Regions from separate parts of the Streptomyces roseirectus genome, predicted to be linked through region 2. Evidence: predicted binding sites of a transcription regulator. Region 2 holds the regulator's gene; the other holds the start of a gene.
The links. Region 2 encodes HspR, which represses chaperone genes until heat shock. Its sites were predicted from a motif close to TTGAGNNNNNNNNNCTCAA; they were not measured.

Region 1: the regulator HspR is predicted to act here: its motif matches at 10,141-10,159, upstream of lon (endopeptidase La).

Annotation. Positions count from the first base shown of each region.
Region 1 covers NZ_CP060828.1:3,142,857-3,158,307, forward strand. The annotation lists gene IAG44_RS12815 (alkene reductase) at 1-291, shown strand, start outside; gene IAG44_RS12820 (styrene monooxygenase/indole monooxygenase family protein) at 246-1,475, opposite strand; gene IAG44_RS12825 (GTP-binding protein) at 1,491-2,132, opposite strand; gene IAG44_RS12830 (DUF742 domain-containing protein) at 2,113-2,553, opposite strand; gene IAG44_RS12835 (roadblock/LC7 domain-containing protein) at 2,550-3,047, opposite strand; gene IAG44_RS12840 (sensor histidine kinase) at 3,044-5,839, opposite strand; gene IAG44_RS12845 (protein phosphatase 2C domain-containing protein) at 6,197-6,985, shown strand; gene IAG44_RS12850 (MarR family winged helix-turn-helix transcriptional regulator) at 7,003-7,470, opposite strand; gene lon (endopeptidase La) at 7,686-10,118, opposite strand; gene IAG44_RS12860 (hypothetical protein) at 10,711-10,971, opposite strand; gene IAG44_RS12865 (GNAT family N-acetyltransferase) at 11,079-11,732, shown strand; gene IAG44_RS12870 (DUF5954 family protein) at 11,905-12,912, shown strand; gene IAG44_RS12875 (rhomboid-like protein) at 12,951-13,781, opposite strand; gene IAG44_RS12880 (spermine/spermidine synthase domain-containing protein) at 13,960-14,667, shown strand; gene IAG44_RS12885 (response regulator transcription factor) at 14,789-15,451, shown strand, end outside.
Region 2 covers NZ_CP060828.1:4,499,309-4,514,759, reverse strand. The annotation lists gene dnaK (molecular chaperone DnaK) at 1-597, shown strand, start outside; gene grpE (nucleotide exchange factor GrpE) at 594-1,226, shown strand; gene dnaJ (molecular chaperone DnaJ) at 1,260-2,432, shown strand; gene IAG44_RS18625 (heat shock protein transcriptional repressor HspR) at 2,438-2,884, shown strand; gene IAG44_RS18620 (sugar ABC transporter substrate-binding protein) at 3,145-4,248, shown strand; gene IAG44_RS18615 (hypothetical protein) at 4,290-4,877, opposite strand; gene IAG44_RS18610 (helix-turn-helix transcriptional regulator) at 5,294-6,331, shown strand; gene IAG44_RS18605 (helix-turn-helix transcriptional regulator) at 6,294-7,280, opposite strand; gene IAG44_RS18600 (helix-turn-helix domain-containing protein) at 7,277-8,260, opposite strand; gene IAG44_RS18595 (helix-turn-helix transcriptional regulator) at 8,257-9,234, opposite strand; gene IAG44_RS18590 (helix-turn-helix transcriptional regulator) at 9,242-10,252, opposite strand; gene IAG44_RS18585 (hypothetical protein) at 10,356-10,568, shown strand; gene IAG44_RS18580 (Rieske (2Fe-2S) protein) at 10,565-10,900, shown strand; gene IAG44_RS18575 (pyridoxamine 5'-phosphate oxidase family protein) at 11,067-11,480, opposite strand; gene clpB (ATP-dependent chaperone ClpB) at 11,675-14,272, shown strand; gene IAG44_RS18565 (YbjN domain-containing protein) at 14,541-15,068, shown strand.

The DNA of each region.
Region 1 (15,451 bases), 1.4 Mb from region 2:
CTGTGGCCAGGCACCCTCGTCGGGAACCCGGCGCTCGGGCCGGCGCTCCCCGCCGACGGCGGCCGGGCGGCGGCCGAACAACTCCTCGCGCACGGCGCCGACTTGGTGGCCCTCGGCCGCGCGTTCCTCGCCAACCCGGACCTCGTCGCCCGCCTGCGCACGGGCGCCCCGCTCAACGAGGTGCAAGGCGCCCTGATGATGTACACGGGCGGCGAGCGGGGCTACCTCGACTACCCGACGCTGGCTCAGGCCAGCGACGCGAGGTACGCCGCCGTCAGCTCCGGCTCGTAGAAGAAGTCCTCGAAGTCGGCGGGGTTGTCGAAGGCGTTGGCGAACCGGTCGGCGGCCGGCTGCAACTGCCCTGCCGCGCCGAGGAGGTCGACGACGTGCTCCGGCGGCGGCGCGAGCATCGCGTTGGTCCACTTGGTGACGTGCCGGGCGGTGTCCCAGTACCGCTCGAACGTCGCCCGCATCCACTCCTCGTCGAACTCCTTCTCCCCGTGGTCGAGGATCGCGGAGAGGTACGAAGCGGCGCATTTCGAGGCGGAGTTGGAGCCCTGGCCGGTGATGGGGTCGTTCGCGACGACGACGTCGGCGACACCCAGGACCAGCCCGCCGCCGGGCAGGTGTCCGACGGGGTTGCGGACGGTGGGGGCGTAGCGGCCGGCCAACGTGGCGCCCGCGTCGGTGAGTTCGGCGTCCTTGGCCCGGTCGTACTCCCAGGGCAGGAACGTCTTCATCAACTCCAGGGTGAGGTTGAGGTGTTCGGCGGGGTCCTGGACGCCGGTGAAGACGTCGAGGGGGCCGCCGGGCACGCCCTCCCAGAAGAGGATGTCCGCGCGGCCGGAGGTCGTCAGCGTCGGCATGACGAACAACTCCCCCACTCCCGGTACCAGGTTGCAGCGCACGGCCTCGGTGTCCGGGTGCTCGGGGCGCGGGCCCAGGCCGTGGACGTAGGCGACGGCGAGGGCGCGCTGCGGGGTGTCGTACGGGGAGCGCTCGGGGTCGCGGGCGAACATCGACACCAACTCGCCCTTGCCGGCGGCGACGAGGACGAGGTCGTAGGTGCGGGAGAAGTAGTCGAGGTCCCCGACCGCCGCGCCGTGGATGACGAGTTGGCCGCCGCGCTGGGCGAACGTCTCCATCCAGCCCGCCATCTTGAGGCGCTGGTCGACGGACTGGGCGTGGCCGTCGAGGTGGCCGAGCCAGTCGATCAGGCGCTCGCCGGACGGGCCCGCGACGGAGACTCCGAGCCCTTCGATCCTGGGTGCCTGGCTCTCCCAGAAGTTGATCCCGAGGTCGCGTTCGTGCTGGAGGGCCGTGTGGAACATGCACTGCGTGGACATCACGCGGCCCGAACGGATCTCGTCCGCCGTCCGGTTGGACATCAGGGTGACCTCGTAGCCGTGCTTCTGCAGGCCGAGGGCGAGCTGGAGGCCGGACTGGCCGGCCCCCACGACGAGTATCTTCCGCATGCTGAACTCGGGCTCCTATTCGGGTGTTTCGTCGAGCGCGTGGGCCACCAGGGTGAGCAGGGTCTCGATGACCGTGTTCCGGCGGCGGGCGTCCATGACGACGACCGGGACCTTCTGAGGGATCGTCAGAGCCTCGCGGACGTCCTCGGGTTCGTAGCGTTCGGTGCCGTCGAAGTGGTTCACGGCGACGACGTACGGCAGTCCGTAGCTCTCGAAGTAGTCCAGCGCGGGGAAGCAGTCCTTCAGGCGGCGGGTGTCGGCGAGGACGACGGCGCCGATCGCGCCGCGCACCAGGTCGTCCCACATGAACCAGAACCGCTGCTGGCCGGGGGTGCCGAAGAGGTACAGCACCAGGTCGTCGTCCAGCGTGAGGCGGCCGAAGTCCATGGCGACCGTGGTCGTGAGCTTGTCCGGGGTGGCGCTCAGGTCGTCGGTGGCGGCGGACGCCTGGGTCATCAGCGCCTCCGTCTGGAGGGGCGTGATCTCCGAGACGGCGGTGACGAGGGTCGTCTTGCCGACGCCGAAGCCGCCGGCCACCACGATCTTCGTCGCGACGGGGGCGCGGGTGCGGTCCGTCTGCCAGGATTTCAGGTTCTCGTCGGGATCAACTCCCCAGGTTTCCCCGGCGGATATGTGATCAGAGACGACGGAGTCCACTCAGCACCCTTTCCAGCAGAGCGCGGTCGGGACGGCCCGTACCGTGAGCGGTACCGGTGCCGTGCACACGGATCTTTCCCTGGTCGGCGAGGTCGCTGAGCAGGACGCGGACCACACCGAGCGGCATGCGCAGCAGCGCGGCGATCTCGGCCACGGTGCGCATGCGGCGGCACAGTTCGACGATGGCCGCCAACTCCGGGAGGACCCTGGGGTCTTGACGGCTCGTCAACTCCTTGTGTTCCTCGGGTGCTTCGAGGGCGGCGACGAAGGTCTCGACGAGCAGGACGTGGCCGAAGCGGGTGCGTCCGCCGGTCAGGGAGTAGGGGCGGACCCGGGCGGGATGGGGGTACCTCCCTGTTCGAGCGGAGCCGAGAACTTGGGGGAGCCCTGCGCCGCGCACCGGGAGCTGGTTCCTGGTCACCGGACGCTCCCTTCCGCCTCCAGCGACTTCCGTAGTTCCGTGCGGAGTTCGGGCGTCAGGACGTGGCCGACGCGCCCCACGAACAGGGCCATGTGGTACGCGACGATACTCATGTCGCACTCCGCGTTGCCGTGGACGCCGAGCAGGGAGCCGTCGCTGATCGACATCACGCACAGGCTGCCGTCGTCCATCGCGACCATGGTGTTCTTCACGCCGCCGAAGTCCATCAGGCGGGCGGCGCCCAGGGTCAGGCTGCCGATGCCGGACACGATCGTCGCGAGGTCGGCGGCGGAGCCTCTGGGGCCGCCGGGTTTGCGTGAACTCTCCTGTTTCGCCTGGGCGTTGAGGCCGGGATCGGAGGAGAGCAGCAGCAGGCCGTCGGAGGAGACGACGGCCACCGACTGGATGCCGGGCACCTCCTCCACCAGGTTGTTCAACAGCCAGTGCAGGTTACGGGCCTCACTGCTCAGTCCGAAGGTACTGGGCGCGGTCAACTACTTGCCTCCTCGGCTGGGCCCCCCGTGGCTTCCCCGGCAACGCCATGACTGTGACGCCGAACTGCCTCGCGCTGCCTGGGCACTTCACCCTCGGCCGGTCCCCCGCCGGACTCCGTCTCGGCGTCCCGGTATCCGGCCGCGACCCCCCGCCTAAACCCCCCGAGCTTCTTCCGCAGCGCCTCGGCGTCGACACCGCCCACCTTCGGCCGCACGGTCTCCTCCGGAGCCGTCACCTTCGGCGTCCGCTTGGGCAGCCCCTTCGAGGTGACCTGCTCAGCGGGCTCGGACTCGGGCTCGGGCTCCGGTTCGGGGTCGACTTCGCCGCGCGGCGCCGACGGCAGCAGGAGGGCCATGGTCGTCTCGGAGGAGACGGGAGACTCGGCGACGACGGGAGCTTCAGCGACGACGGAAGGTTCGGCCACGGGACGTTCGGCGACGACATCGGACTCGTCCCCGTCGGCCTCCGCGGACGCGGCGTGTTCATCGACGCCCTCGTCAACACCCCCGACGACGTCCTCGACTTCGACAGCACCGGCGTCCTCACCGGCGTCAGCCGGAACCCCGCCCCCCGCCGCACGGATCGCCCGCTCCGCCAGCTCGACCGCGAGATCCCCACCCCGCGAACGCACCCCGATGACATGGGAGTTGACCTCGGCATCGGCCCCCGGCAGAGAAACGGCCTTCGCGGCGACAGCCCCCGGCGAGGAAGCCGTCCCACCCCCCGACGGCGCCGGCGACAGCACCCCCGTCGGCACGACGACGACGGCCGCGGTCCCGGCGGACTTCTTCCGCACCCTCAACCGGACGCGCACGGCGTGCCGCCCGGCGAGCCGGGAGACGACGAAGAGACCGAGCCCTTCCTCGCCCTCGAAGGGCACCTCGGGGTCGGACTCGGCGAGCCGCGCGTTGAGCGCGTCGAGACGGCCGGCCTCGATACCGTCACCCTCGTCCTGGACGGAGAGCATGACGTCGCCGTTCTCCAGGAGCCAGCCGGAGACCTCGACGGGCAGCTCGGCCGGCGAGAAGGACGTCGCGTTCTCCATCAACTCCGCGAGCAGATGCGAGAGATCGTCGGCGGCGAACCCGGCGATGTGGGCGTGCGCCGGGAGGGACGAGATCCGCACCCGGTCGTAGCGCTCGATCTCGGAGACGGCGGCCCGCACGACGTCCACCAGCGGTACCGGGCCGGGGTGTTGCTGCTCGTGCTCGGCCCCGGCGAGGACGAGCAGGTTCTCGCTGTGGCGCCGCATGACGGTGGCGAAGTGGTCGAGCTTGAAGAGCGTGGCCAGCCGCTCGGGGTCCTGCTCGCGCTCCTCCAGCCCCTCGATGACGGCGAGTTGACGCTCGACGAGGGCGAGCGTGCGCAGCGAGAGGTTGACGAAGGTCGATCCGATGGACGCCCGCAGCCGCTCCAACTGCCCGGTGACGGCGTCGAGTTCGGCCCGCAGCTCCTCGCGCGCGTCGGCCATCTTCTGCCGCTGCCCGACGAGGTGTTTGCGGTCGGCCTCCAGGGTCCCGATCCGCTCGTACAGCCCGGCGGCGTGCGCGTGGAGGGCGTTGACGGACCGGACGACCTGCGCGAACTCGTCGTTGCGGCCGGTGAACTTGACGGGTTCCTCGGCGCCGGGGTCGTCCGCGTCGGCGAGCCGTGCGGCGCCCCGGCGGACGGCGGACAGCGGGCGGGTGAGGCTGCGGGCCATGCCGGTGGCGACGCCGACGGCGACCAGCATCAGCGCGCCGAGCAGCGCGACGCGCAGTTCGAGCGAGGTGACGTCGTCGTCGCGGAGGGCGGCCAATTCCTTGGTGCGCCGGTCGAAGAGGGACGCCTCGACGCCGCGCATCAGTTCGATGCGGGCGGACAGGGCGGCGTCCACCTCGTCGGGAGCGGCCGTCAAGTCCCGTTCACTGAGGGAGGGTTGGTCGGTGAGCTGGGCCAAGTACCGCTCGGCGGTGTCCGCTTCGCCCCCGGTGACCGTCGACTCGTACGCGTCGACCATCCGCTCGGGTGCCGTCTCCCGGAAGTCGGCGAGCGCCGAGTCCGAGCGGACGCGGGCCTGTTGGGCGGCGGCGCTGAGGGCGTCGCGCAACTCGACGGAGCCGGAGGTGTCGTAGCCGTCGCCGGCCGGGACGTCGAGCGCGGCGACCAGCAACCCCCGTGCGGCGGCGGCCTGCTGGACGGCGGAGTCGAGTTCGGCGAGGGCGTAGGCACCCTCACCCGCGCGCGGCGGGGTCTGCTGGGCGAGCCGTTCGGCGAGGCGGTGCAGTTCGGTGACGGTCTCGCTGTAGGCGTCGTGGGCCTGGAGCGGGGTGCTCTTCCCGTCGAGCGCGTTCTTGCGGACGGCCGCGATGCCGGCGACGGCGGGCGGGAGGTTGCCGGCGGCGCGCAGGTCGGTGATCTGGCGGTCGACGCGCGCGGTGATCTGGGTGTCCGGGGCGTGTTCCTTGTCGCGTCCGGTGGCGAGGTAGGCGGTGACCTGGTCGCGTTCGTCGGCGAGGGAGTGCGCGAGGACCAGCGCGTCCTGGGTCCGCTCGGCGAGCGTCACCAGGTCCTGGGAGTCCTTGAGTTCGGCGGAGAGCGCGAGCACGGACGGCGTACCGGCCGCGCCGATCGCGGCGGCGACCACGGCGACGGCGATGATCAGCCGGTTGCGCACATGGGTCGGACGGCCCTTGCCGACGGGCGGCTGCGGCTGCACGCCCGAAGCACCTGAAGTGCCCGCCGCACCCGAGGCCCCGGAGGCCGACTGTTCTGTGCGCCGAGGCCGCGTCTTCTGCACCGGTGCTCGCATTCCTGACTCGTGTACCCATGGGACCGGATGACGCTCGGTCAACAACAGCGCACAACCGGTACGGTCCCCGACCCTCCCAGTGCCGGTGGGCGGGAAGCGCTCATCACCTGACCCGCCACCCGAAGGAGTGAACATCGGAGGGGAGTTGGCGGGCAAGTTCCGCCGTCGCGCGCGGGCGCGTCGCGCAGCGGGCCGGTTGGACGCGGGCGCCGGGCTTTGACACCATTCGCCGCCACGCCTTCCCCGAGCACCCGATTCCCACCCAAATCACCCCGCTGACCTGCAAAGAAGCGCCAACGGGACGATCACGGCGAGCCGTTCACCCGCTGTATGCGCGCGCATGTGCAGACTGGCGGGATGCGTACGGAACTTGTGTCCGAGCCGGGCGATCCGGCCCGCCCCAACGAGGACTTCGCCGCGCTCGCCGTTCCCGCAGCCGGACAGGGGGGCGTGCTCGTCGTGCTGGACGGCGTGACGCCGCCACGCGGCCCGACCGGCTGCGTGCACACGGTCCCCTGGTACACCGCGCGGCTCGGCGGAGCGCTGACCGAACTGACCGCTTCTCGCCGGGATGTTCCGCTGGCCGAGGCGCTGTCCCTGGCGATCGACCGAACCGCGACCTCCCATTCACAAACCTGTGACCTTTCTCACCCACGCACACCGCAGGCGACGGTCGCCCTGGCCCGGTGGGACGAGCGGCACGTGGACCATCTCGTCCTCTCCGACGCGGCGCTCCTCCTGGAGTCCCCCGACGGCACGGTCACCCCGGTCCTCGACGACCGCCTCGCCCGCCTGCCCCGCGCACTGCTCGTCTCCGACGAGGTCGCCGACGCGCGCGCCCGCAACAAGGAGGGCGGCTTCTTCACCGCCGCCGCCGACCCGTCCGTGGCCGCCCGCGCGGTGACGGGGCGCGTGGCGCGCGCGGACGTCCACTCCCTGCTCGGGCTGACGGACGGGGCCGGCCGGTGGGTCGAGACGTTCCACGAGGGCGACTGGGCCGACCTGCCCGCGTACGTCCGCAAGGCGGGCCCCGGCGGACTCGTGCGCCGGGTGCGGGAGTTGGAGACGTCCGACGCCGAGGCGCGGATGTTCCTGGGCCGCGCCAAGACGCACGACGACGCGACGGCCGTCTACGTGGAGCCGTAACCCCCGTCCACCGCGCCCTACTTCTCCATCACCTGGTTCAACTCGGCCAGCAGCCGCGCCAGTTCGGCGACCTCCTTGCGGTCCCAGTGGGCGAGCTGGCTGACGTAGATCGCGCGGCGCGCCTCGCGGACCCGGCTCACCCTGCGCCGCCCCTCCTCGGTCAGCTCGACGAGCCAGGCCCGGCCGTCGGCGGGGTCGGGCTCGCGGCCGATCAGCCCCAGCTCCTCCAGCGCCCGCAACTGCCGGGACATCGTCGCCTTGCCGACGCCGATGTACGCGGCGAGTTCGGTGGCCCGGCGCCGCCCGCTCTCCTCCAGCCGCACGAGCAGCCCGTACGCGGCCGGCTCCAGGTCCGGGTGCACCTCGCGGGCCATCTCGCCCTGGTTCGCGCGAGCCCGCCGCAGCAACACGGTCAGCTCCCGCTCCAGCGAGAGGAACTCCCGGTCGGCCCCTCCCACCACGCCGCCGTTCCCGTCGTCACTCACTTCGGTGCTCCCTGTCGTCCACCGGCACATCGCCGCAGTTCGGACAGTATTTCGCAGGTCGGCGTAGGGGGCTTGTCAGAGGACGGCCCCAGTTGTTCCGAGGGGACGGCGACGGCGTGCAGATTCCGCGAAGACCCTCAAGACGGACACGGAGGCCGGGCTTCCTCGAGGGAAACCCGAGCCTCCGCCCATCCGACAGCGCCCTCCCCCAGTGCTTAACGCCTGGGAGGTGCCCCCACCGCCGCCATCGGAACCTCTACCGTCACCGGCGTCAGCGCCAGCTCCAGCACCTGCCGGACGTCCGTGACGGCGTGGACGTCGAGCTTGTCCAGCACCTCCGCCGGGACGTCGTCCAGGTCGGCCTCGTTGCGCTTGGGGATGATGACGGTCCGCACCCCGGCCCGGTGCGCGGCGAGCAGCTTCTGCTTGACGCCGCCGATGGGCAGGACGCGCCCGGTCAGGGACACCTCGCCGGTCATCGCGACGTCCGTGCGGACCAGCCGCCCGGAGAGCAGCGAGGCCAGCGCGGTCGTCATGGTGATGCCGGCGCTCGGGCCGTCCTTGGGGACCGCGCCCGCCGGGAAGTGGATGTGCACGCCCCGGTCCTTGAGGTCACCGACCGGCAGTTCCAGCTCGGCGCCGCGCGAGCGCAGGAAGCTGAGCGCGATCTGCGCGGACTCCTTCATGACGTCGCCGAGCTGCCCGGTCAGGGTGAGCCCCGCCGCGCCCGTCTCCGGGTCGGCCAGGGACGCCTCGACGAACAGGACGTCGCCGCCCGCGCCGGTCACCGCGAGGCCGGTCGCGACGCCCGGGACGGCCGTGCGGCGCTCGGCGGGGTCCTGGGCGGACTCGGGCACGTGGTGCGGGCGCCCGATGAGGCCGCGCAGCTCCTCGTCGGTGACGGTGAACGGCAGTTCCCGCTCGCCCAGTTCGTGCTGGGCGGCGACCTTGCGCAGCAGGCGCGCGATGGACCGCTCCAGGGTGCGTACGCCCGCCTCGCGCGTGTACTCCCCGGCGAGCTTGCGCAGGGCGCTCTCGTCGAGGGTGACCTCGTCCGCGCTCAGGCCCGCGCGCTCCAGTTGGCGCGGGAGCAGGTGGTCGCGGGCGATGACGACCTTCTCGTCCTCGGTGTAGCCGTCGAGGCGGACCAGCTCCATGCGGTCGAGCAGGGCCTCCGGGATGGCCTCCAGGACGTTGGCCGTGGCGAGGAACACCACGTCCGACAGGTCGAGTTCGACCTCCAGGTAGTGGTCGCGGAAGGTGTGGTTCTGCGCCGGGTCGAGGACTTCGAGGAGGGCGGCGGCCGGGTCGCCCCGGAAGTCGGAGCCGACCTTGTCGATCTCGTCGAGCAGGACGACCGGGTTCATCGAGCCGGCCTCCTTGATCGCCCGCACGATCCGGCCGGGCAGCGCGCCGACGTACGTGCGCCGGTGGCCCCTGATCTCGGCCTCGTCGCGGACGCCGCCGAGGGCGACGCGGACGAACTTACGGCCCATCGCGTGCGCGACGCTCTCGCCGAGGCTCGTCTTGCCGACGCCGGGCGGGCCGACGAGGGCGAGGACGGCGCCCCCGCGCCGGCCGCCGATGACACCGAGGCCGCGGTCGCCGCGCCGCTTGCGCACGGCCAGGTACTCGGTGATGCGCTCCTTCACGTCCTCCAGGCCCGCGTGCTCGGCGTCCAGGACGGACTTGGCGCCCTGGATGTCGTAGGCGTCCTCGGTGCGTTCGTTCCACGGGAGTTCGAGGACCGTGTCGAGCCAGGTGCGGATCCAGGAGCCCTCCGGGGACTGGTCGCTGGACCGCTCCAGCTTGTCGACCTCCTTGAGGGCCGCCTCGCGGACCTTCTCGGGCAGGTCGGCGGCCTCCACGCGGGCGCGGTAGTCGTCGGACTCCTCGGCCGAGTCCTTGCCGGTCTCGCCGTTCAGCTCACGCAGCTCCTTGCGGACGGCGTCGAGCTGGCGCCTGAGCAGGAACTCGCGCTGCTGCTTGTCGACGCCCTCCTGGACGTCCTTGGCGATCGTCTCGGCGACGTCCTGCTCGGCGAGGTGGTCGCGGAGCTGGGCGGTGGCCAGCTTCAGGCGGGCGATCGGGTCGGCCGTCTCCAGCAGCTCGATCTTCTGGTCGAGGGTCAGGAACGGGGAGTAGCCGGAGTTGTCGGCCAGCGCGGAGACGTCGTCGATGGCCTGGACGCGGTCGACGACCTGCCAGGCGCCGCGCTTGCGCAGCCACGCGGTGGCCAGCGCCTTGTACTCCTTGACGAGTTCGCCGACGCTGCCCGGCAGCGGGTCGGGCAGCGTCTCGTCGACCCTGTTGCCCTCGACCCACAGCGCGGCGCCCGGTCCGGTGGTCCCGGCGCCGATCTTCACACGCGCCCGCGCACGAATGAGCGCCCCCGGATCCCCGTCCGCGAGCCGCCCGACCTGCTCCACGGTCCCGAGCACACCCGTCCCGGCGTAATTCCCGTCCACCCGCGGCACCAACAGCACCCTCGGCTTGCCCGGTTCACTCCGCGCCGCGGCCTGCGCCGCCTCCACCGCGGCCCGCACATCGGCGTCATTCAGATCCAGCGGAACCACCATGCCCGGCAGAACGACCTCGCCGTCGAGCGGCAGCACGGGCAGAGTGAGCGTTGAGGACGACGAAGCCATGATCTCCCCTTCGGCAGTCAAGTTGAGCTATGCCGACTCAATGCACCTGAGCCCCCAAATGTTCCCCACCCCGTGTTCGCCGTGAGCGATCACCAAGAACACGCAGGCCAGAGCCGTTGTCAGTGCCGGATGCGACGGTGGAGACCAGCGAGACGAGGGGGAGGCGCGGATGGGATCACGGACAACCGACACCTACGACAACAACACGACGACCGATTTCGGTGGCGCCCAGCGGGGAGATTCCGGTGAACCCGCCAACACGGCGGGGAGCGGCGCCCCGCCGGGTGGTGCAGAGCCCTCCGGACCGCACCCGTCCGAGCGCTGCGATCGTCGGCGAGGGCCGCCCGACCCTGGGTCGGCAGGCGGAACTCGGCCGCGACCCGCGGGGCCGCGACGGCCGAGCGGCGCACCACCGGGCGGGACGCCACTGGAGCCGAGGCCGCTACCGCGGCCGGTCGCGTCCCGTTGGGTGGTGCACCGGCGTGGGCCCCGCGACTCCGCGGGTCGGCCCGTTACGCCGTCGCCGGCGACAGCCCAGGCGGACCGAACCTCAGCCGGCCCCGGTGGGCCAACCCGCCCCGTAAACCCCGGCTCAGCGGCGGCGGAACAAGCAGACCAGTGCCGCTCGCTCACCCGTGAGGGTCTTGCTCTCGGTCGCCGACATGTCCGAGAGGGTCCAGCCCTGGCTCTCGATGGCTTCGATCTGTTCGCCGACGCCGGCCATGAGGCCGGTGGAGCGGGAGGAGGTGCCGGCTTCGATGATTTTGAAGACGAGGACTTGGCGGCCTTCGGCGTATGCCTGTGCGGCGACGCGGACCGCCTCGTTGGCCTTGGCGTTGTTGATGAAACCCATGGTTCCCCCTGAGGTGGGCGTGATGGAGGGGACATCATGCTTGACCTGGGGATCACGATCCATCAAGGTAAGGGTTCACAGCCGGTGGAGAGCCTTACGGAGTTGCCGTGAACGACATTGTGGGGGCCTGGGTCGAGGGCTGGACCGTCTCGCGGGGCGCTGCCCCTCCCGTGCGGGAGACCTGGGGGTTCACGATCGACGTGGGGAGGCCCGACCACGTCCACCGGCACGTGTTCGGGGAGGCCGCCGACGAGGCCACCGTGCGGAAGGTCGCGGGCGAGGTGACCGGCAGCGGGGTGTGGCTGAAGGTCTTCCGGGACCCCTCGGTCGTGGAGCCCTGGCTGGGCCCGGGATGGTGGGTGGACCCCGAACCCGGCTGGCTGATGACCACGCCCCTCACCCCGACCGTGCCCACATCCCTCGCCCCGGCGCCGGAAGCCGCCGCCCCGGAGGGGTACACCCTGCGGAGTTGGACCCGCGCGGGCGTCACCCGTGTCCTCGTCGCCGCGCCGGACGGCTCCTTCGCGGCCGGCGGACAGACCGCCGTCACCGGCGAGGAGGCCGTCTTCGACCAGATAGAGACCAGCCCCGCCCACCGCCGCCGGGGACTCGGCACGACCGTCATGCGCGCGCTCCAGTCCGCCGCCGCGACCCAGGGCGCCCGCACCGGCGTCCTCGTGGGAACCCCCGTCGGCCGGGCCCTGTACGAGACGCTGGGCTGGCGGACCACGGCGACCCTGACGAGCGCGAAGAAGACCTGAGGCGCCACCCCTCACCCCAACACCCCGCCGCTCACCCCAACGCCCCGCCCCTCACCCCAACACTCCGCCCTCGACCCGACGCCCCCGCCCGGCAATCCAACCCCGCCGGACGTTGCCTCCCACTTTCCCCATTCCCCCCGAACCGCCGCCCGATCCTGACCACAATGCGCTCATGACCGATGACTGGAAGCGACGTATCGACGAACTGCACGCGGAGCTGGTCCGGCGGGACGACCCCGTGGCGTGGGTGATGGAGGCGGACGCGGTCGAGGCGTCGCGGCGGTACCCCCGGATGGCGCTGAGGGGCCCGGTGTTCGGGGTGGCGATGTCGGACGCCGAGGGCGGCTGGCGGATCCAGACGGCACTGGTGAACGGCATGCCGCAGATGGCCAGGGACGAACTCCACTCGCACCTGTGGTTCACCGCGAAGGACCGCACGGACGACCCCCTGGAGCGCCGCGCGCTGCTGGCCGCCGTCGCCGTCCTGGAGAAGGAGCCCGCGAACGAGGTCGAAGCGCTCGGCGTCCGCTACCGGATCGTGCGGGGCGACGAGTACGCGTGGAGCGGCGAGTACGGCCTGGAACCCCCGAGGCCGACCGACCCGGACCTCGCCGAGCTGGACTGGGACGGCTGGGACCACTCCTCCCCCGACCTCGGCTTCGCACTGGACCCGACCCGCGACGACGGCCCGATGGCGGGCGCGCTGCGGCTGGGCATGCGCGAGTTCACCTACGTCGGCACCCGGTTCGCCGCCGCCGCGCAGGAGGACTCCCGCCGCGCCGTGCGCACGCACCCCGACCTCGTCCGCCTCCCCGTCGGCTTCGCGGTCGTCGAGCGCGACGACAAGGGCTGGCTGTCGTGCAGTTCGCCCCAGGCGACCCCGCACGGGGCGCGGCGCTGGCTCTACCAGTCGATGACCCAGGACTTCCCGCTCCTCCTCGGCGAGAACGAGGCGCTGCGGTCCGACTACCGCGAGGCCGCCGAGGAGTTCCGCGCGGCGGGCCGGGCCGACGAGGCGACCGTCGCCGGCCGGCACTTCCGGATCTGCCGCGTCGAGAGGGTCGTCCGCATGGGCCCGGACGGCCCCGAGCCCCCACGCCCCTCGGACGTCGACCAGTACGGCCCGTCGAAGATGCACCCGACCCTGCTGGAGGACGGCACGGTCGTCCACGACGACTGACCGCACCCCTCAAGAACGCCGCCCCTCAAAAACGCCCGTCAAGCACGCCCCGGCGCCACCTTCTCCATCCCCTCCGCGTCCCACCGCCGCACCCAGTGCCACATCCCCACCCCCACGGCCAACGCGATCAGATGCCCCCAGTTGCTGATCGGATCCGTCATGTTCACGAGGTCCTGGAGGAGCAGCCCCCCGAACACCACCAGCACCGGCCACCGCGCCCACGGCCGCAACAACCCGGCGAGCGCCCCCACACTCGCGGCGACCCCGAAGCTGATCCCGTAGTCGAGCCGGTGCAGCGAACTGTCGGGCAGCCGGTCGAAGAGGACGGCGAACCCGACCGGCACCTCGGTCGCGAGCGTCGCGACGACGTGCCCGACGAGGAAGACGACGACGGTCCGCACGCCCCCGATCCGCCGCTCCAGCGCGGTCAGCACCAGCAGGAAGACGGCGACGAAGGGCGACGCGAGCCCGCCCGCGACCCACAGCGCGCTCGCGACGAGCACCAGCGCCGGCGCCTGAGCCAGATGGGTGACGTCGGTGCTGGACGCCTGAAGCACCTCGTCCACCCAGGAGGGGTCCGCGGTGTCGGCGACGTACGAGGTGACGCCGAGCAGGACGGCGTACCAGAAGGTGAACGGCGTCCCGGTGGGCGTCGGCAGCAGCCGCCACACGCGGGGGATCGGCCGGAAGAGCTCACCGGCCGGCTCGGCGGCCACCTGGACCGGCGTCACCGCGGCAACGGGCGTCCGCTGTCTCGGCATCCCGTCCAGCAGCACCCCGTCCGACAGCGCCCCGTCCGACAGCGCCCCGTCCAGCAGCGCGCCAGGCTCCACCGCTCCACCGGCCTCAGCCGTCTCGGTACGTTCCACCGTGACGTGCTCCTTCCGTTCCGGCCCCACCTTTCGCGCCTCGCACCCGCGCTGTCTGTGATCCAGGCCACGTCTGAGCGGATTCTCAGCAACCTCTCAATCTCACGCACACCCCGAACGCGACCGCGACCGGTGAAATTCCGTCCCCGCCGTGGCCCCGGGGTGCCAGGATGACGAGATGCCCTCCGTGCACGACGCTCCCTACGACACCCCGGAAGTCCTCGACCGCCGCGACGGCCCGTACGGAGAGGTCGTCCTGCGCAGACACGGCCCCCTCCTCCAGATCATCGCGAACGGCTGCTTCCTGATGGACACCTCGGACGGCCGCTCGGAACGCCTGTTGATCGACGCGGCCCGGCAGGCGCTCGACGAGAGCGCCCAGGGCACCCCCCGCCCGGCCCCCGCCCTGCTCATCGGCGGTCTGGGCGTCGGATTCTCGCTCGCACACGCCGCCGCCGACCCGGCCTGGTCGCGGATCACGGTCGTGGAGCGCGAGCGCGCGGTCGTCGACTGGCACACGGACGGCCCGCTGGGCGCCGTGTCGGGGGCGGCGCTGGAGGATCCGCGCGCCGGCGTCGTCGTCACCGATCTCCTCGATTTCCTGCGTGAGACATCGGACACGTTCGACGCGCTGTGTCTGGACATCGACAACGGCCCCGGCTGGACCGTCACCGAGGGCAACGACGGGCTGTACGGGCCGGCCGGACTCGCAAGCTGCGCGCGGGTGTTGAGACCGGGCGGGGTGCTCGCCGTGTGGTCCGCGCAACCCTCGCCCGACTTCGAGGGATCCCTACGGAATGCCGGTTTCCAGCGGGTGCGTACCGAAGAGGTACCGGTTGCCCGAGGCGTTCCGGACGTGGTGCATCTCGCCGTCCGGCCTGGATAGCAAAGCGATGGTGACTCCCCGTACGCTGCTCACCTGGCGCCGATCATTCGAGCGCCGGTCGCAGTCATGCGCAGACATGGGATCACCCCACTGATTCCGGAAAGCACCCCAGGGGCGGGCGATGGACCAGACACACACCTCGCAGAGCGGCACGACGACAGCTACCCCGGGCGCGCAGCGCCGCGTCCTGGTCGTCGAGGACGACCCGACGATCGTCGACGCCATCGCTGCCCGCCTGCGCGCCGAGGGATTCCTCGTGCAAACGGCGGGCGACGGCCCGGCCGCGGTCGACACGGCCGAGGCATGGCAGCCGGACCTGCTGATCCTCGACATCATGCTGCCGGGCTTCGACGGCCTGGAGGTCTGCCGCCGCGTGCAGGCCCAGCGGCCCGTCCCGGTGCTGATGCTCACCGCGCGCGACGACGAGACCGACATGCTGGTCGGGCTCGGCGTGGGCGCCGACGACTACATGACCAAGCCGTTCTCCATGCGGGAGCTGGCGGCGCGCGTGCACGTCCTGCTGCGCCGGGTCGAGCGGGCCGCCATCGCCGCCGCGACCCCGCGCTCGGGCATCCTGCGCCTGGGCGAACTGGAGATCGACCACGCGCAGCGCCGGGTGCGGGTCCGCTCGGAGGACGTGCACCTGACGCCCACCGAGTTCGACCTCCTGGTGTGCCTGGCGAACACGCCGCGCGCGGTCCTCTCCCGCGAGCAGTTGCTCGCCGAGGTCTGGGACTGGGCGGACGCCTCCGGCACCCGTACCGTCGACAGTCACATCAAGGCG
Region 2 (15,451 bases):
CGCGAGATCGCGGCGTACAACAAGAAGCTCGGGATGTTCGAGCTGACCGGCCTGCCGCCCGCCCCGCGCGGTGTCCCGCAGATCGAGGTCTCCTTCGACATCGACGCCAACGGCATCATGCACGTGACCGCGAAGGACCTCGGCACGGGCAAGGAGCAGAAGATGACCGTCACCGGCGGCTCCTCGCTGCCGAAGGACGAGGTCGACCGCATGCGCCAGGAGGCCGAGCAGTACGCGGACGAGGACCACAAGCGCCGCGAGGCCGCCGAGGCCCGCAACCAGGGCGAACAGCTCGTCTACCAGACGGAGAAGTTCCTCAAGGACAACGAGGACAAGGTCCCCGGCGAGATCAAGACCGAGGTCGAGGAAGCCGTCGCCGAGCTGAAGGACAAGCTCAAGGGCGAGGACACCGCCGAGATCCGCACGGCCACCGAGAAGGTCGCCGCCGTCTCCCAGAAGCTCGGCCAGGCCATGTACGCCGACGCCCAGGCGGCGCAGGGTGCCGAAGGCGCGGCCGGCGCGGGCGCCAAGGCCGACGACGACGTCGTGGACGCCGAGATCGTCGACGACGAGAAGCCCAAGGGTGGTGCCGCGTGACGGAGGAGACCCCGGGCTTCGAGGAGAAGCCCGACGTCCCCTCCGGCGCCGACGACGCCGAGCCGAAGGCCGCCCCCGAGAAGGAGGCGGCCCCGGCCGGGGACGCGAACCAGACAGCCGGTCTGGTGGCAGAGCTGGACCAGGTGCGCACCGCCCTCGGTGAGCGCACCGCCGACCTCCAGCGCCTCCAGGCCGAGTACCAGAACTACCGCCGCCGGGTCGAGCGGGACCGCATCGCGGTCAAGGAGATCGCCGTCGCGAACCTCCTGACCGAGCTGCTGCCGGTCCTGGACGACATCGGCCGCGCGCGGGAGCACGGCGAACTGCTCGGCGGATTCAAGTCCGTCGCGGAGTCGCTGGAGACCACCGCCGCCAAGATGGGTCTGACGCAGTTCGGCAAGGAGGGCGAGCCCTTCGACCCGACGATCCACGAGGCGCTGATGCACTCCTACGCGCCGGACGTCACGGAGACGACGTGCGTGGCGATTCTCCAGCCCGGGTATCGGATCGGCGAGCGCACCATCCGCCCCGCGCGGGTGGCCGTCGCCGAGCCGCAGCCCGGCGCGCAGACCGTCAAGGCCGAGGACGAGGCCGGCGACGAGAAGGACAACGGCCCTGAGGAGGGCTGACGTAGACAACGAGCGGAAGGGGGCACGTCGGGGATGAGCACCAAGGACTTCATCGAGAAGGACTTCTACAAGGTCCTCGGCGTCCCCAAGGACGCCACCGAGGCCGAGATCAAGAAGGCGTACCGCAAACTCGCGCGCGAGTTCCACCCGGACGCCAACAAGGGCAACGCCAAGGCGGAGGAGCGCTTCAAGGAGATCTCCGAGGCGAACGACGTCCTCGGGGACCCCAAGAAGCGCAAGGAGTACGACGAGGCGCGCGCCCTGTTCGGCAACGGCGGCTTCCGCCCGGGACCGGGCGCGGGCGGCGGCTCGTTCAACTTCGACCTCGGCGACCTCTTCGGGGGCGGCCAGGGCGGTGCCCAGGGCGGCTTCGGCGGCGGCATCGGGGACGTCTTCGGGGGCCTGTTCAACCGGGGCGGTACGACCGCGGGCCGCACCCAGCCCCGGCGCGGCCAGGACATCGACACCGAGGTGACCCTCAGCTTCACCGAGGCCATCGAGGGGGCGACCGTCCCGCTGCGGATGACGTCCCAGGCCGCCTGCAAGGCGTGCTCCGGCACCGGCGACAAGAACGGCACCCCGCGCGTGTGCCCGACCTGCGTCGGCACCGGGCAGGTCGCGCGCGGCTCGGGCGGCGGCTTCTCGCTCACCGACCCCTGCCCCGACTGCAAGGGGCGCGGCCTCATCGCCGAGCAGCCCTGCGAGGACTGCCACGGCAGCGGCCGGGCCAAGTCCTCGCGGACGATGCAGGTCCGCATCCCCGCGGGGGTGACGGACGGGCAGCGGATCCGGCTGCGCGGCAAGGGCGCGCCCGGCGAGCGGGGCGGCGCCTCGGGCGACCTCTACGTCGTCGTCCACGTCGGGAGCCATCCCGTGTTCGGACGCAAGGACGACAACCTGACGGTGACCGTGCCGGTCACGTTCGCGGAGGCCGCGCTGGGCGGCGAGATCAAGGTGCCCACCCTGGGCGGGCCCTCGCTGACCCTGAAGCTGCCGCCGGGGACGCCCAACGGGCGCACCATGCGTGCGCGCGGGAAGGGCGCGGTCCGCAAGGACGGCTCCCGGGGCGACCTCCTGGTCACCGTCGAGGTGAGTGTCCCGAAGGACGTGACGGGGAAGGCTCGTGACGCACTGGAGGCGTATCGCGAGGCGACCGCGGGCGACGACCCGCGGGCGGAGCTGTTCGAGGCCGCGAAGGGAGCATGAGAGTGATGGACGGCCGTCGACGTAACCCGTACGAGTTGACCGAGGAAAGCCCGGTCTACGTCATCTCGGTGGCGGCCCAGCTCTCCGGTCTGCACCCGCAGACGCTGCGGCAGTACGACCGCCTCGGCCTGGTCTCCCCGGACCGCACGGCCGGGCGGGGCCGCCGCTACTCGGCCCGCGACATCGAACTGCTGCGCACCGTCCAGCAGTTGTCGCAGGACGAGGGCATCAACCTGGCCGGCATCAAGCGGATCATCGAGCTGGAGAACCAGGTCGCCGCGCTGCAGTCCAGGGTGGCGGAGCTGGAGTCGGCGCTCGACGGCGCCGCCGCGGCGATGCAGCAGCGCGAGGCCGCGGTGCACGCGTCGTACCGGCGCGACCTGGTGCCGTACCAGGAGGTGCAGCAGACCAGCGCGTTGGTCGTGTGGCGGCCGAAGAAGCCCAAGGACTGAAACCAGGGGACTGAAACCAGGCCAAGGGTGGACGAACGCTGTGAAAGGGCCCGGAGTTCATTACTCCGGGCCCTTTCGGGTTCTCCGAAGTGGCGGGCGTGTGAAGGGAGTTGGAGATCGAGGGGATTCGTCTCCATGTGTTGCTGTTACTTGAGCGCAGTGTGATGTTGCCATCTCGTTAAGTGATTCTTCTTGACTCTGCGGGAGCGGGCCGCGTTGTCTTTCAGAACACCTGGACGTCACCTGAAGTGAGCCCCCGCATGCGTCGTATCGCCATATCCGTCGTCGCCTCCACGATGACCCTCTCGCTCGCCGGATGCGGGATGCTGGGCGCGACGGGAGACCCGGCCGACGCGAGCCCGACGAAGGGCAACGACCTCACCGTGGGCGTGCTCATGCCGGAGAAGACCAACACCCGGTACGAGCAGTTCGACTACCCGATCATCAAACAGCGGGTCGCCGAGCTGACGAACAAGCAGGGCAAGACGATCTACGAGAACGCGGCGGCGAAGCCGGCGACGCAGATCCAGCAGATGGAGAAGATGATCAGCGACCGGGTGGACCTGATCCTCCTCGACGCGGTCGACTCCAAGGGCATCGCCGGCACCGTGCAGAAGGCGAAGGACGCCGGTATCCCGGTCATCGCGTACGACCGGCTCGCCGAGGGGCCCATCGACGCGTACGTCTCCTTCGACAACGAGCTCGTCGGCCAGGTGCAGGGCCGCACCCTCGTCGAGGCCATCGACAACCCCAGCACCGCCGACAAGATCGTGATGATCAACGGCTCGCCGACCGACCCCAACGCCGGGCAGTTCAAGGCGGGCGCGCTCAACGAGCTCCAGGGCCGGGTGACCATCGCCGCCGCGTACGACACCGACGCGTGGAGCCCGACCCTCGCGCAGTCCGAGATGGCCCAGGCGATCGAGAAGTTCGGCAAGAACAACATCGCCGGGGTCTACTCCGCGAACGACGCGATGGCCGGGGGCGCGCTCAAGGCGCTGGAGGACGCGGGCGTCACCAAGCTGCCGCCGATCACCGGGCAGGACGCCGAGCTGCCCGCCGTGCAGCGGATCCTCAGCGGCAAGCAGTACATGACCGTCTACAAGCCGTACCCCGAGATGGCCGCCGCCGCCGCGGAGATGGCCGTCGCCAAGATCCAGGGCAAGGACATCAAGTTCGACTCCCTGACGCGGGACCGGGTGGACAGCCCGACGAACAAGCGGATCCCGGCGCAGCTGGTGACCGTGGTCGCGATGACCAAGGACAAGGTGAAGTCGACGGTCGTGGCGGACGGGATCTACACGGTCGCGCAGATCTGCACGCCGAAGTTCGAGTCGTTCTGCGAGGCGGTCAACCTTAAGTAGGGGTGGGGGTACTGCGGGTACTACGGGTATGACGGGGCTCGTCATTCCGTCAGGGGCTTCATCCTGATCACCACTCCGTCCGGGGCGTGCGCCGCAGGGGTCGTCGCCATCCAGGCCGCCGGATCGCGGTCGCCCATGACCCGTAGACCGGTGACCTTCGCGTCGCGCGGGACGTCGTACCAGAGTTCCACCTCGACGAGGGAGTGGCCGCCGATCGAGATCGACTCGTGCTGGCGGCGTACGGCCATGGCGAAGCTGTCGGGGCGGGCCGGGCGTCCGCTCACGCCCTCCAGGCGCTGGTTCTTGACGACGTAGGTGTGGAAGTCGGGGCTCGGGTTGTCGACGCGGAGCCTCGCCGAGCAGAACTGGCCGTCCGCCAGGGCGTCGCTGTGCGTGCCGGTGACGCCGGGGATGCCGCAGTGGAGGGCGAGGAGGGTGAAGACGAGGTGGCCGTCCTGGTGAGGGCGGGACGGGGGCTGGGAGGCGGTGCTGGGGGCGGCTGACGGGGTGGTGGTGCCGGTGTCGGCGTCGCAGGCGGTGACGGCCAGGAGGAGAGCGGCGAGGGGGAGAGCGGCGAGGGGGAGGAGGGGGCGCGCGGGGGACGGTCTCGGTGCGCTTCGGTTCGCCATACCCCGGATTGTGGCGGGTGGGGACGAGGGTGAGGAGAGGTGCGGCGGTACGAGGAGTAGGGGCGGCGGTACTACGGGGCCGTGGCTCGCAGGGACTACGGGTCGCAGGCGCACGGCGCTGTGGGACCACGGGAGCGGGCCGGCGTCGGCAGGGCGTGGTGGACCCGGCCGGACGGGGAGCGTCCGGCCGGGTCTCCCGGGCGAGCGGCAGCCCGGGTGGAGCGGTTCCACCCTGCCGCGAGTGGGTACGGTGCACCACCGTCAGCTTGTTGCAGTGTGAGGGGCGGAGGCGGGTCGAAACGGCCGCATACCGGGGGATTTCAGGTCGCGTGAGCGGGAGCGCCGTGTTGCGGAGCCGGGCGGACGCCCCGCATAGTTGCGCTGCGGAAGAGCAAAGTGCGGGGGTGGGATGGACGATGACCGGGCACGGGACGGAGGACCATCCGCACGGTGCCGACCGGCTGTGCGAGGCCGGTGACCGCGTCTACTCCCGCGCCGTGCGCCGCGGCCGGGTCCCGCGCGCCGACGTCGAGCAGGCGCCCTGCCTCCTCGAACTCGCCCTGCTGCACCCCGATCCCGACGACATGGACTGGCTCGTCCCCACGGCGCCGCAGGAGGTCATGACGCGGCTGCTGCACGGGCTGTACGACGAGGTCAGCGCGAGCCGGCGGCGGATGGGCGCCGCGGTCGCCGCGTTCGAGTGGTACGCCGGGCTCGGCGGCCCGCTCGGCGCGCCCGGCGAGGGCACGGCGCTGCGCGTCCTGGACGGGGCGTCCCGGATCCAGGCGGCGCTGGACGAGGCGACCGACGCGTGCACGACCGAGGTGCTGACCGTCCAGCCCGGCGGGATCCGGCGCGAGCACGAGCTCTCCGAGGGGCTGCACCGGGCGATGTCCCTGCGGGCGCGGGGAGTTCGGATGCGGGACCTCTACAACCACGTCGCCCGGCACGGCCAGGGGCTGCTGACCTACCTCGACCTGATGGGCGACGCGGTCGAGGCGCGGACCCTCGACGAGGTCACCGACCGGCTCATGGTCTTCGACCGCGCCGTCGCCTTCATACCCGCCAACGCCGAGCGCACGATGGCCCTCGAACTGCGGCACCCCGCGCTCATCACCTACCTCGTCACCGTCTTCGAACGCCTCTGGCGCCTCGCGATCCCCCTCGCCGCGCCGATCCCCGCGCCCGCCGTCGAAGGCGTCTCCCACCGCGAGCAGTCCATCGCCGCGCTCCTCGCCGAGGGGCACCAGGACGCCGTCATCGCCGAGCGCCTCGGCATCAGCGTCCGGACCTGCCGGGCCCATATCGCCCGCCTCTCCGAGACGTTGGGGGCGGCCAGCCGCACGCAACTCGGCGTGCGGATCGCGCAGGTCGGGCTGGTGGGGGGTGGAGGGTCCTACGACGCCGGGAGGGGCGTCACCCTTCCTGGTCAAGGATTCCCGACTGGCCGATGAGGTAGCCGAGTTGGGCCCTGCTGTCGCTGCCGAGGGTGGCGGCGAGTTTGGCGATGTGTTCGCGGGCGGTGCGGATGTTGAGGCCGAGGCGGGTGGCGATCACGGCGTCGGTGTGGCCTTCGATGAGGAGGGCGGCGATGGCGCGTTGGCGGGGGGTGACCGCGTCGGGCGTCGTGCGTTCGACGGCGGGTCCGGGGTAGAGGGGGGTGGCGAGGCGCCACAGGCGGTCGAAGGTGGTCGTCAGGTACTTGATGACGGCCGCGTGCCGGACCTCCACGGCCAGGTTGTTGTCCTCGCTGGCCGGGATGAAGGCGACGGCGCGGTCGACGGCGATCAGGCGGTCCGTGACCTCGTCCAGCGTGCGGCAGGCGGTGTCGCCGTGCAGCCGTTCGTGCAGGGCGCGGATCGAGGGGGCGCTGCGCATCGTGTGCTGGTAGAGGGTGCGGATGCGGCAGCCCCGGTCGAGTGCGGCCTGGTCGCGGAGGACCGACACCGCGCGGGCGGTCTCCACGGCGGGGCCGTGGAGGTTCGTGTTGGGCTGGATGGTCAGGATCTCGACGGTGGCCTCGGCCATGGCGTCCGTGATGGCCTGGTTGATCCGGTTCTTGCCGCTGAGCAGGGTGATCGCCGGGGCGCTGACCGCCGACGGGTCCGCGTCGAACCGCACCAACTTCTCGAACATCTCCGCCAGTTGGTGTTCACGTCGGCGCTCGTCCGCGATGCGCCGCGCCGAGCGCCGGAGCATGCGGTGCAGGGCGAGGGTGGGGGAGACGGGCTCCAGCCTGGTCAGGTCGCCCACGGCGGGGTGCAGCAGTCCCATGTCGACCAGGCACGGAGCCGCCGTCGCCGCCGCAGCCGGTATGTGCCCTTCCTCCAGCGCTCGTTCGTACAACTCCGCTCCGGGCGCGCAGAGTTCCTCCGTCCCGTGGGGCGGGTGGGACGCTGTCATGCTTCGGTTTCCTTCTTCCTCAGAATCCCCGACTCACCGATCAGGTAGCCGAGTTGAGCCCTGCTGTCGCTGCCGAGGATGGTGGCCAGCTTGGCTATGTGGACGCGGGCGGTGCGGATGTTCATGCCGAGGCGGTCGGCGATGACGGCATCGGTGTGGCCTTCGACGAGGAGGGCGGCGATGGCGCGCTGGCGGGGGGTGATGCCGCTGAGCGGGGTGGGGTGGACGGTCTCGGGGTGCATGGGGGTGGCGAGGCGCCAGAGACGGTCGAAGGTGGTGGCGAAGTAGCTGAGCAGCGCCGGGTGGCGGACTTCGAGGGCGAGGGCGCGGCTCTTGTCGGCGGGGACGAAGGCGACCGTACGGTCGATGAGGATGAGGCGGTCGGTGACCTCGTCCAGGGTGCGCGCCTCGACGTCACCGCTCAACTGCTCGTACCGGGCGAGGGTTTCGGGTATGTGGCGCTGGGTGTGTTGGTAGAGCGTGCGGATCCGGCCGCCGCGGTCGAGCAGCGCCTGGTCGCGCTCCAGGGCCAGGCCGACCGTCCGCGGGTGGCGGTCGGGGGACGGCTGGATGGCGAGGAGTTCCCCGGAGGCGGCGGCCATCGCCGTGGAGATCGCGGAGTTGATCCGGTCCCGGCCGCTCAGCAACTCGATCCCGGCGGCGTCCATGGCACCGCCGTCCGGCAGGGCCAGCGTGAGGAGCGGTGCGAAGCTCTCCGCCAACCGCTCGCCCTGTCTGCGCCGTTGGGCGATGTCGTCGTCGACCGTGCGCTGCAGGCGGGAGAGCGCGAGGACGGGCGGTACGGGTCTCAGCAGGCGGGCGTCTTCCAGGTCGGGCCGCAGGAGCCCGGCTTGGAGCAGGCAGGGCAGTAACTCGGCGCAGGACGCCGGGACTTGTTCCCCGCGCAGGGCGCGGGCGTACAACTCCAGTCCCGCCTTGCACAGTTCCTCCACTCCGTGGGGCGGGTGGGGCACCGTCATGTGTCGGTTTCCTTCTGCTTCAGGATTCCGGACTCGCCGATGAGGTAGCCGAGTTGGGCCCTGCTGTCGCTGCCCAGAGCCGCGGCGAGTTTCGCTATGTGTTCGCGGGCGGTGCGGATGTTCATGCCGAGACGTTCCGCGATCACGGCGTCCGTGTGGCCCTCGACCAGGAGTACGGCGATGGCACGCTGACGGGCGGTGACACCGTCGGACGAGGGCTGCTGGGTGGCCTCGGGGTACATCGGGGTGGCCAGCCGCCACAGGCGGTCGAACGTCGTCGCCAGGTAGGCGGCCGTGGGGCGGTGTCGGATCTGTACCGCCATCGTACGTTCGGGGTTGGCCGGGATGAAGGCGATCGCCCGGTCCAGGACGATGAGGCGGTCGGGGACCTCGTCGAGGGTGCGCACCTGCACGTCGCCGGCGAGCAGTTCGTAATGGGCGAGCACGGCGGGGTCGTGGCGGGTCGTGTGCTGGTACAGCGTGCGCATGCGGCCGCCCCGGGAAAGCATCTCCTGCTCCTTGGGGAGGGCCAGGGCCAAGGAGGAGACGGGGCGCTTGCCGCCGGGCTGGATCGTGAGGATCTCGTCCGAGGAGCGGAGCATGGCCTCCCTGATCGTGTCGTCGATCCGGTCGAGGCCGTCCAGCAGGGTGAAGCCGGTGGGGTGCGCGGTGTCGGGGTGCCCGGCGGCCAGGGCCAGGAGGGGTTCGAAGGACGCGGTCAGCCGGGCCTCGTGCTGCCGGCGCTCGGCGATCTCCCGTGCGATGCCGTGCAGGAGCCGGGGGAGGGCCAGCGCGGGCGGCAGGGGACGGAGCCAGCCGGGGGCGTCCAGGCTCGGGACGAGCAGGCCGGTGGCGGTCAGGCAGGGGGCGGGGCCGGCGTCCGCCTGCCGTATGCGGTGCTCGCGCAGGGCGCGGGCGTAGAGCGCCAGGCCCGCTTCGCAGACTTCCTCGGTGTCGTGCCGGTGTGCTCCCATCGTGACCTCAGTGCTCTTGGTCCAGGATGCCGGACTGCGCGATGAAGTAGCCGAGCTGGGCTCTGCTGCCGCTGCCCAGAGCGGTGGCGAGTTTGGCGATGTGCGCGCGGCAGGTGCGTACGTTTATGCCCAGGCGGCGGGCGATCGCCTCGTCCACGTGCCCCTCGACGAGGAGTTTCGCGATGGAGTGCTGGATGTCCGTGATGCCGTCCGGGGCGGTTTCGTACGGAGCGCCGGCGCTCAGTGGAACCGCGCGGTTCCACATGAACTCGAACACCTTGATCAGGTAGCGGACGAGCCCTGGGTGGCGGAGTTCGAGGGCGACCTGACCGTCGTCGCGCGTGGGGATGAAGGCCACGGTCTCATCGCAGATGATCAGGCGCTCGACGAGCTCGTCTATGGTCCGGTACTCCACTTTGCCGTCGGAGAACTGGGCGACGTAGGCGAGCGTCTCGGGGCTGTAGCGGGCCGGATGCTGGTAGAGGGTCCGGATGCGGCAGCCCCGTTCGATCAGGGGGCGGTCCCGGTCCAGCGCCTTGGAGAGGGTCTGTTCGAGGCGGCGGCGGCTCGGCTGGACGGTGAGCATTTCGTTCTGGCACTGCGCGGTGGCCAGGTCCAGTGCCGCGTTGATCCTGTCGATACCTTCCAGCACGGTGATCGAGTGGGTGCTGGACGACGACTGCGCACTGATGGTCATGAACGGCTCAAAAGCGTCGGCCAGCTCGATCGATTTCCGCCGCCTTTGGGTGATCTCGTGCTCGATGGGGTTGAGCCGCTGGGCCAGCGCGACGGAAGGGAGCACCGGACGGAGCCAATTGGCGTCGTCAGGGTCTGGATGAAGGAGGGCGAACTCCATCAAACAGGGAGCCGGCTCCACGTCTGTGCGGGAGATGCGCCCTATGCGGAGAGCGTTCCCGTAGATCCGCCGACCGTCCTCGCATAGCTCAGTCAGTGCATGAGGATGTGTCCGCTTGGTCTCATTTGTCGTCAAATCTCCACCCCCCAGGGTCCTGAACATGCAGGAACATGATGCATCGTTTGTGTGGCCACGACGTGCCGGAATGGGCCATCGTCGTAACCAACGGGGAGAGGTGACCTTTCAAATGAGGACGAAGCCGACTATGTATAAGAAGAAGCTTCGATTGGTGCTCGTCACCGTCTTCTCCGCAGTGGCGGCCTTCGGGATGCTGAATGGACTCGCGGAGGCGAAGGGAAGTGTGACGGCCGACAGCAGCTGGCGCTCAGGTGTCACTGTCGCGGCCGTCGACGACAGCAGTTGGGTGATCGTGGCGTCCAGCGTCCCTGGCGACAGCAGCTGGGCCGTACCGTCGTGACCACCCCACCCGACGACCGCTCCTTCCGCCGCGAAATGGCCACCGCCTACCGCTCCGGCTGGCACTTCATCGACCTGGTCACCGCCATCCCCCACAGTGGTGACTCGTTGATGGTGACGGTGTTCGGCGAGCCGGTGGTGGTCACGCGGGACGAGGACGGGGACGTGCGGGCGTACCGGTGTCTGCGGCGGCCGCGGGGCGCGCCGCAGCCGGTGCAGTGTGCCATCCGGTACGGAATGATTTTTGTGAACCTTGATCGACGAGACCACCGGCTGACGGACGCGGAGCCCCCCACCTCGCGGACTGTTTCAGCCACCCCCCGCAGTGCCTGACGCGATTCCCCCGTCGTAAAAGATCGCTCAGGTGCTTCCCCCCGCAGCGGCGTCACCGTGACCTGAACACGGTGACGCCGCTGTGTTTTGTGCCGACATTTCATGATGTGCGGCGATCTCCCGGATGGCTGGAAACCGCCTCCGCACCCTCAGGGAGTTCTCGGGGTCACCCTCGCCCCATGGCTCGCGTCAGTGTGATCTCGATCACCACGCGCTCGGGGTTCGGTGACGGCGTCCGTCCGTACCGCTCGGCGTAACGCCGCTCGGCGTCGGCCACCCGCTCCGGCTCGCCGCGGACGACGGCCCGCCCCTCCAGCGTCGCCCAGCGTGCCCGGTCCACCTGGCAGACGGCGACGAGTGCCCCCTGTTCTCCGGCGGCCAGCACGTTGCGCACCTTCCTGCTGCCCCGGCTCGCGATCACTCGTGCGAGCCGGTTCTCGGGGTCGTAGGTGACCCCTACGGGTACGACGTGCGGGGTGCCGTCGGGTCGTGGTGTCGTGAGGGTGCACAGGTGGTATTCGCGCCAGAAGTCGAGGTAGGCGGGGTCCGGTGCGTCCAGGTCCTGGGGGTGGGCTGCCATGGCGTGAATCTAGCCGCTCCCGGCGGATTCCCTCCCCGCTCCACCTTGAGTGGAATAGACTCAACTTTGTGGACGTTGCTCTAGTCAGCAACAAGTTCGCACCCGTCATGCCCGTAGTACCCGTAGTACCTGCTAAGGCCCGTAGTACCCGTAGTACCCGTAGTACTCCAGGACGCAAGGAGGAGACCCCGACCGTGGACGCAGAGCTGACCAACCGGAGCCGGGACGCGATCAACGCGGCGAGCAGCCGTGCCGTGTCCGAGGGGCACCCCGATCTCACCCCCGCACACCTGCTCCTGGCTCTGCTCGCCGGGCAGGACAACGAGAACATCACCGACCTGCTGGCCGCCGTCGCCGCGGACCAGGCCGCCGTGCGCCAGGGCGCGGAGCAGGTCCTCGCCTCCCTCCCGAGGGTTACGGGGTCCACAGTGGCCCCGCCGCAGCCCAACCGCGACCTGCTCGCCGTGATCGCCGACGCCCAGAGCCGCGCCGCCGACCTCGGGGACGAGTACCTGTCCACCGAGCACCTGCTGATCGGCATCGCCGACAAGGGCGGCCAGGCCGGCGACGTCCTCACCCGGCAGGGCGCCACCGCGAAGAAGCTGCTGGAGGCGTTCCGCAAGGCGCGCGGTGGCCGGCGCGTCACCTCCGCCGACCCCGAGGGCTCGTACAAGGCGCTGGAGAAGTTCGGCACCGACTTCACCGCCGCCGCCCGCGAGGGCAAGCTCGACCCGGTCATCGGCCGCGACCAGGAGATCCGCCGCGTCGTCCAGGTGCTGTCGCGCCGCACCAAGAACAACCCGGTCCTCATCGGCGAGCCCGGTGTCGGCAAGACGGCCGTCGTCGAAGGGCTCGCGCAGCGCATCGTGAAGGGTGACGTCCCCGAGTCCCTGAAGGACAAGCGGCTCGTCTCCCTCGACCTCGGTGCGATGGTCGCGGGCGCCAAGTACCGCGGCGAGTTCGAGGAGCGGCTGAAGACCGTACTGGCCGAGATCAAGGAGTCGGACGGTCAAGTCATCACGTTCATCGACGAGTTGCACACCGTCGTCGGCGCCGGCGCGGGCGGCGACTCCGCCATGGACGCCGGCAACATGCTCAAGCCGATGCTCGCGCGCGGCGAACTGCGCATGGTCGGCGCCACCACGCTCGACGAGTACCGCGAACGCATCGAGAAGGACCCGGCGTTGGAGCGCCGCTTCCAGCAAGTCCTCGTCGCCGAACCGTCGGTGGAGGACACGATCGCCATCCTCCGTGGCCTGAAGGGCCGTTACGAGGCCCACCACAAGGTCCAGATCGCCGACAGCGCGCTCGTCGCCGCCGCGACCCTCTCCGACCGCTACATCACCTCCCGCTTCCTGCCCGACAAGGCCATCGACCTCGTCGACGAGGCGGCCTCCCGGCTGCGCATGGAGATCGACTCCTCGCCCGTCGAGATCGACGAACTCCAGCGCGCCGTCGACCGGTTGAGGATGGAGGAGCTGGCCCTCAGCAAGGAGACCGACGCCGCCTCCCGTGAGCGCCTGGACCGGCTGCGCCGCGACCTCGCCGACAAGGAGGAGGAGCTGCGCGGCCTCAACGCCCGCTGGGAGAAGGAGAAGCAGTCCCTCAACCGGGTCGGTGAACTCAAGGAAAAACTCGACGAGTTGCGGGGCCAGGCCGAACGCGCCCAGCGCGACGGCGACTTCGACACCGCCTCCAAGCTGCTGTACGGCGAGATCCCCACGCTGGAACGGGACTTGGAGGAGGCGTCGGCCGCCGAGGAGGAGGCCGCCCGCGACACCATGGTCAAGGAGGAGGTCGGCCCCGACGACATCGCCGACGTCGTCGGCTCCTGGACCGGCATCCCCGCCGGGCGCCTGCTGGAGGGCGAGACCCAGAAACTCCTGCGCATGGAAGCCGAGTTGGGGCGCCGTCTGATCGGCCAGACCGAGGCGGTCCAGGCGGTCTCCGACGCGGTGCGGCGCTCGCGCGCGGGCATCGCCGACCCCGACCGTCCCACCGGGTCCTTCCTCTTCCTCGGTCCGACCGGCGTCGGCAAGACCGAACTCGCCAAGGCCCTCGCGGACTTCCTCTTCGACGACGAGCGGGCGATGGTCCGCATCGACATGTCCGAGTACGGCGAGAAGCACAGCGTGGCCCGGCTGGTCGGCGCGCCTCCCGGCTACGTCGGCTACGAGGAGGGTGGCCAGCTCACCGAGGCCGTGCGCCGGCGCCCGTACACCGTCGTCCTCCTCGACGAGGTCGAGAAGGCCCACCCCGAGGTCTTCGACGTCCTCCTCCAGGTGCTGGACGACGGGCGCCTGACGGATGGTCAGGGCCGCACCGTCGACTTCCGGAACACGATTCTGGTGCTGACGTCCAACCTGGGCAGTCAGTTCCTCGTCGACCCGCTCACCAGCGAGCACGAGAAGCGCGAGCAGGTCCTGGAGGTCGTGCGGACGTCCTTCAAGCCGGAGTTCCTGAACCGGCTGGACGACCTCGTCGTCTTCTCCGCCCTCTCGCAGGACGAGCTGGCGCACATCGCGCGGCTCCAGATCGACCGGCTCGCCCGGCGCCTCGCCGACCGCCGGCTCACCCTGGAGGTCTCCGAGGAAGCCCTCGCCTGGCTCGCGACCGAGGGCAACGACCCCGCGTACGGTGCGCGGCCGCTGCGCCGTCTCGTCCAGACCGCCATCGGCGACCGGCTCGCCAAGGAGATCCTGTCCGGGGAGGTCAAGGACGGGGACACAGTGCGGGTGGACGCGTTCGGGGACGGGCTGATCGTGGGGCCTGCTTCGGGGAAGCGGTTGTAGTTGTAGGGGTAGGGGCTGTCGGGGGCGGAGAGTCAGGGATGGGGTGCCGGGCGGGGCGTTCGGCGGAGGGGCGGGCCGTAGTACCCGTAATACCTGCGCCGTCCGCAATGCCTGCGCCGTCCGCCCCTCCCGCCGGGCTCTGCCCGCCCCCGATGTTCAGGCCCCGGTCGGTTCCTGTCAGCCGAGGGCTGACAGGGTCCGGTGGGGGTTGCCAGTGCCCGCCCCGCATGGGGGAGGATGGCGGCATCCGTACGAAGGGAAAAACACGGTGAGCATCGACCCGTCCTCGATTCCGAACTTCGGGGGCCAGCCCGAGCCGCAGCCCCAAGGACCGGCGGGCCCCGTCGTCCCGGACCAGGACCTCGTGAAGCAGCTCCTCGACCAGATGGAGCTGAAGTACGTCGTCGACGACGAGGGCGACCTCGCGGCGCCGTGGGAGCAGTTCCGCACGTACTTCATGTTCCGCGGGGAGGGCGAGCAGCAGGTCTACTCGGTGCGGACCTTCTTCGACCGGCCCCACCAGATCGACGACAAGCTCCAGCTCCTGGAGGCGATCGACGACTGGAACCGCCGCACGCTGTGGCCCAAGGTCTACACGCACACCCACGAGGACGGCACGGTCCGCCTCATCGGCGAGACCCAGATGCTGATCGGCGCGGGCGTGAACATCGAGTTCTTCGTCTCCTCCACGGTCAGCTGGGTCCGCGCCGCCATCGAGTTCGACAAGTGGCTCGTGGAACAGCTCGGCCTGGAGGAAGAGGTCGACGAGGCGGAGAAGCCGCAGGACGACCAGTAGGACCCGAGAGCCACGGGCACGACCCGAGGACTACAGGCAGGACCTGAGAGCTACGGGACGTGCACCCCGTACGACCCGTAGACCTCCCGGCCCACACGCGAACGAGAGCCCGACCAGGACCGCGACCACCACGGCCGCGAGCCCCGGCCGGGCTCTCGCCGTCCGCACCAGGTGCCGCGCGAACCGCAGCGGCCTCTCTCCGAAGTCGAACCGCGACCCCCATAGGCGCTGCACCTCGAAGTAGCCCCTTGGCGGGTCCCCCTTCCGCATCCCACCCACAAGACGTACGCGACCCACCCCAGCGGTGCGACGACGATCTCCGTCCACAGCCTGTGGGAAACGCGTCCTCGCTCGGCCCGCCCCACGCCCGGCACAGGCACACC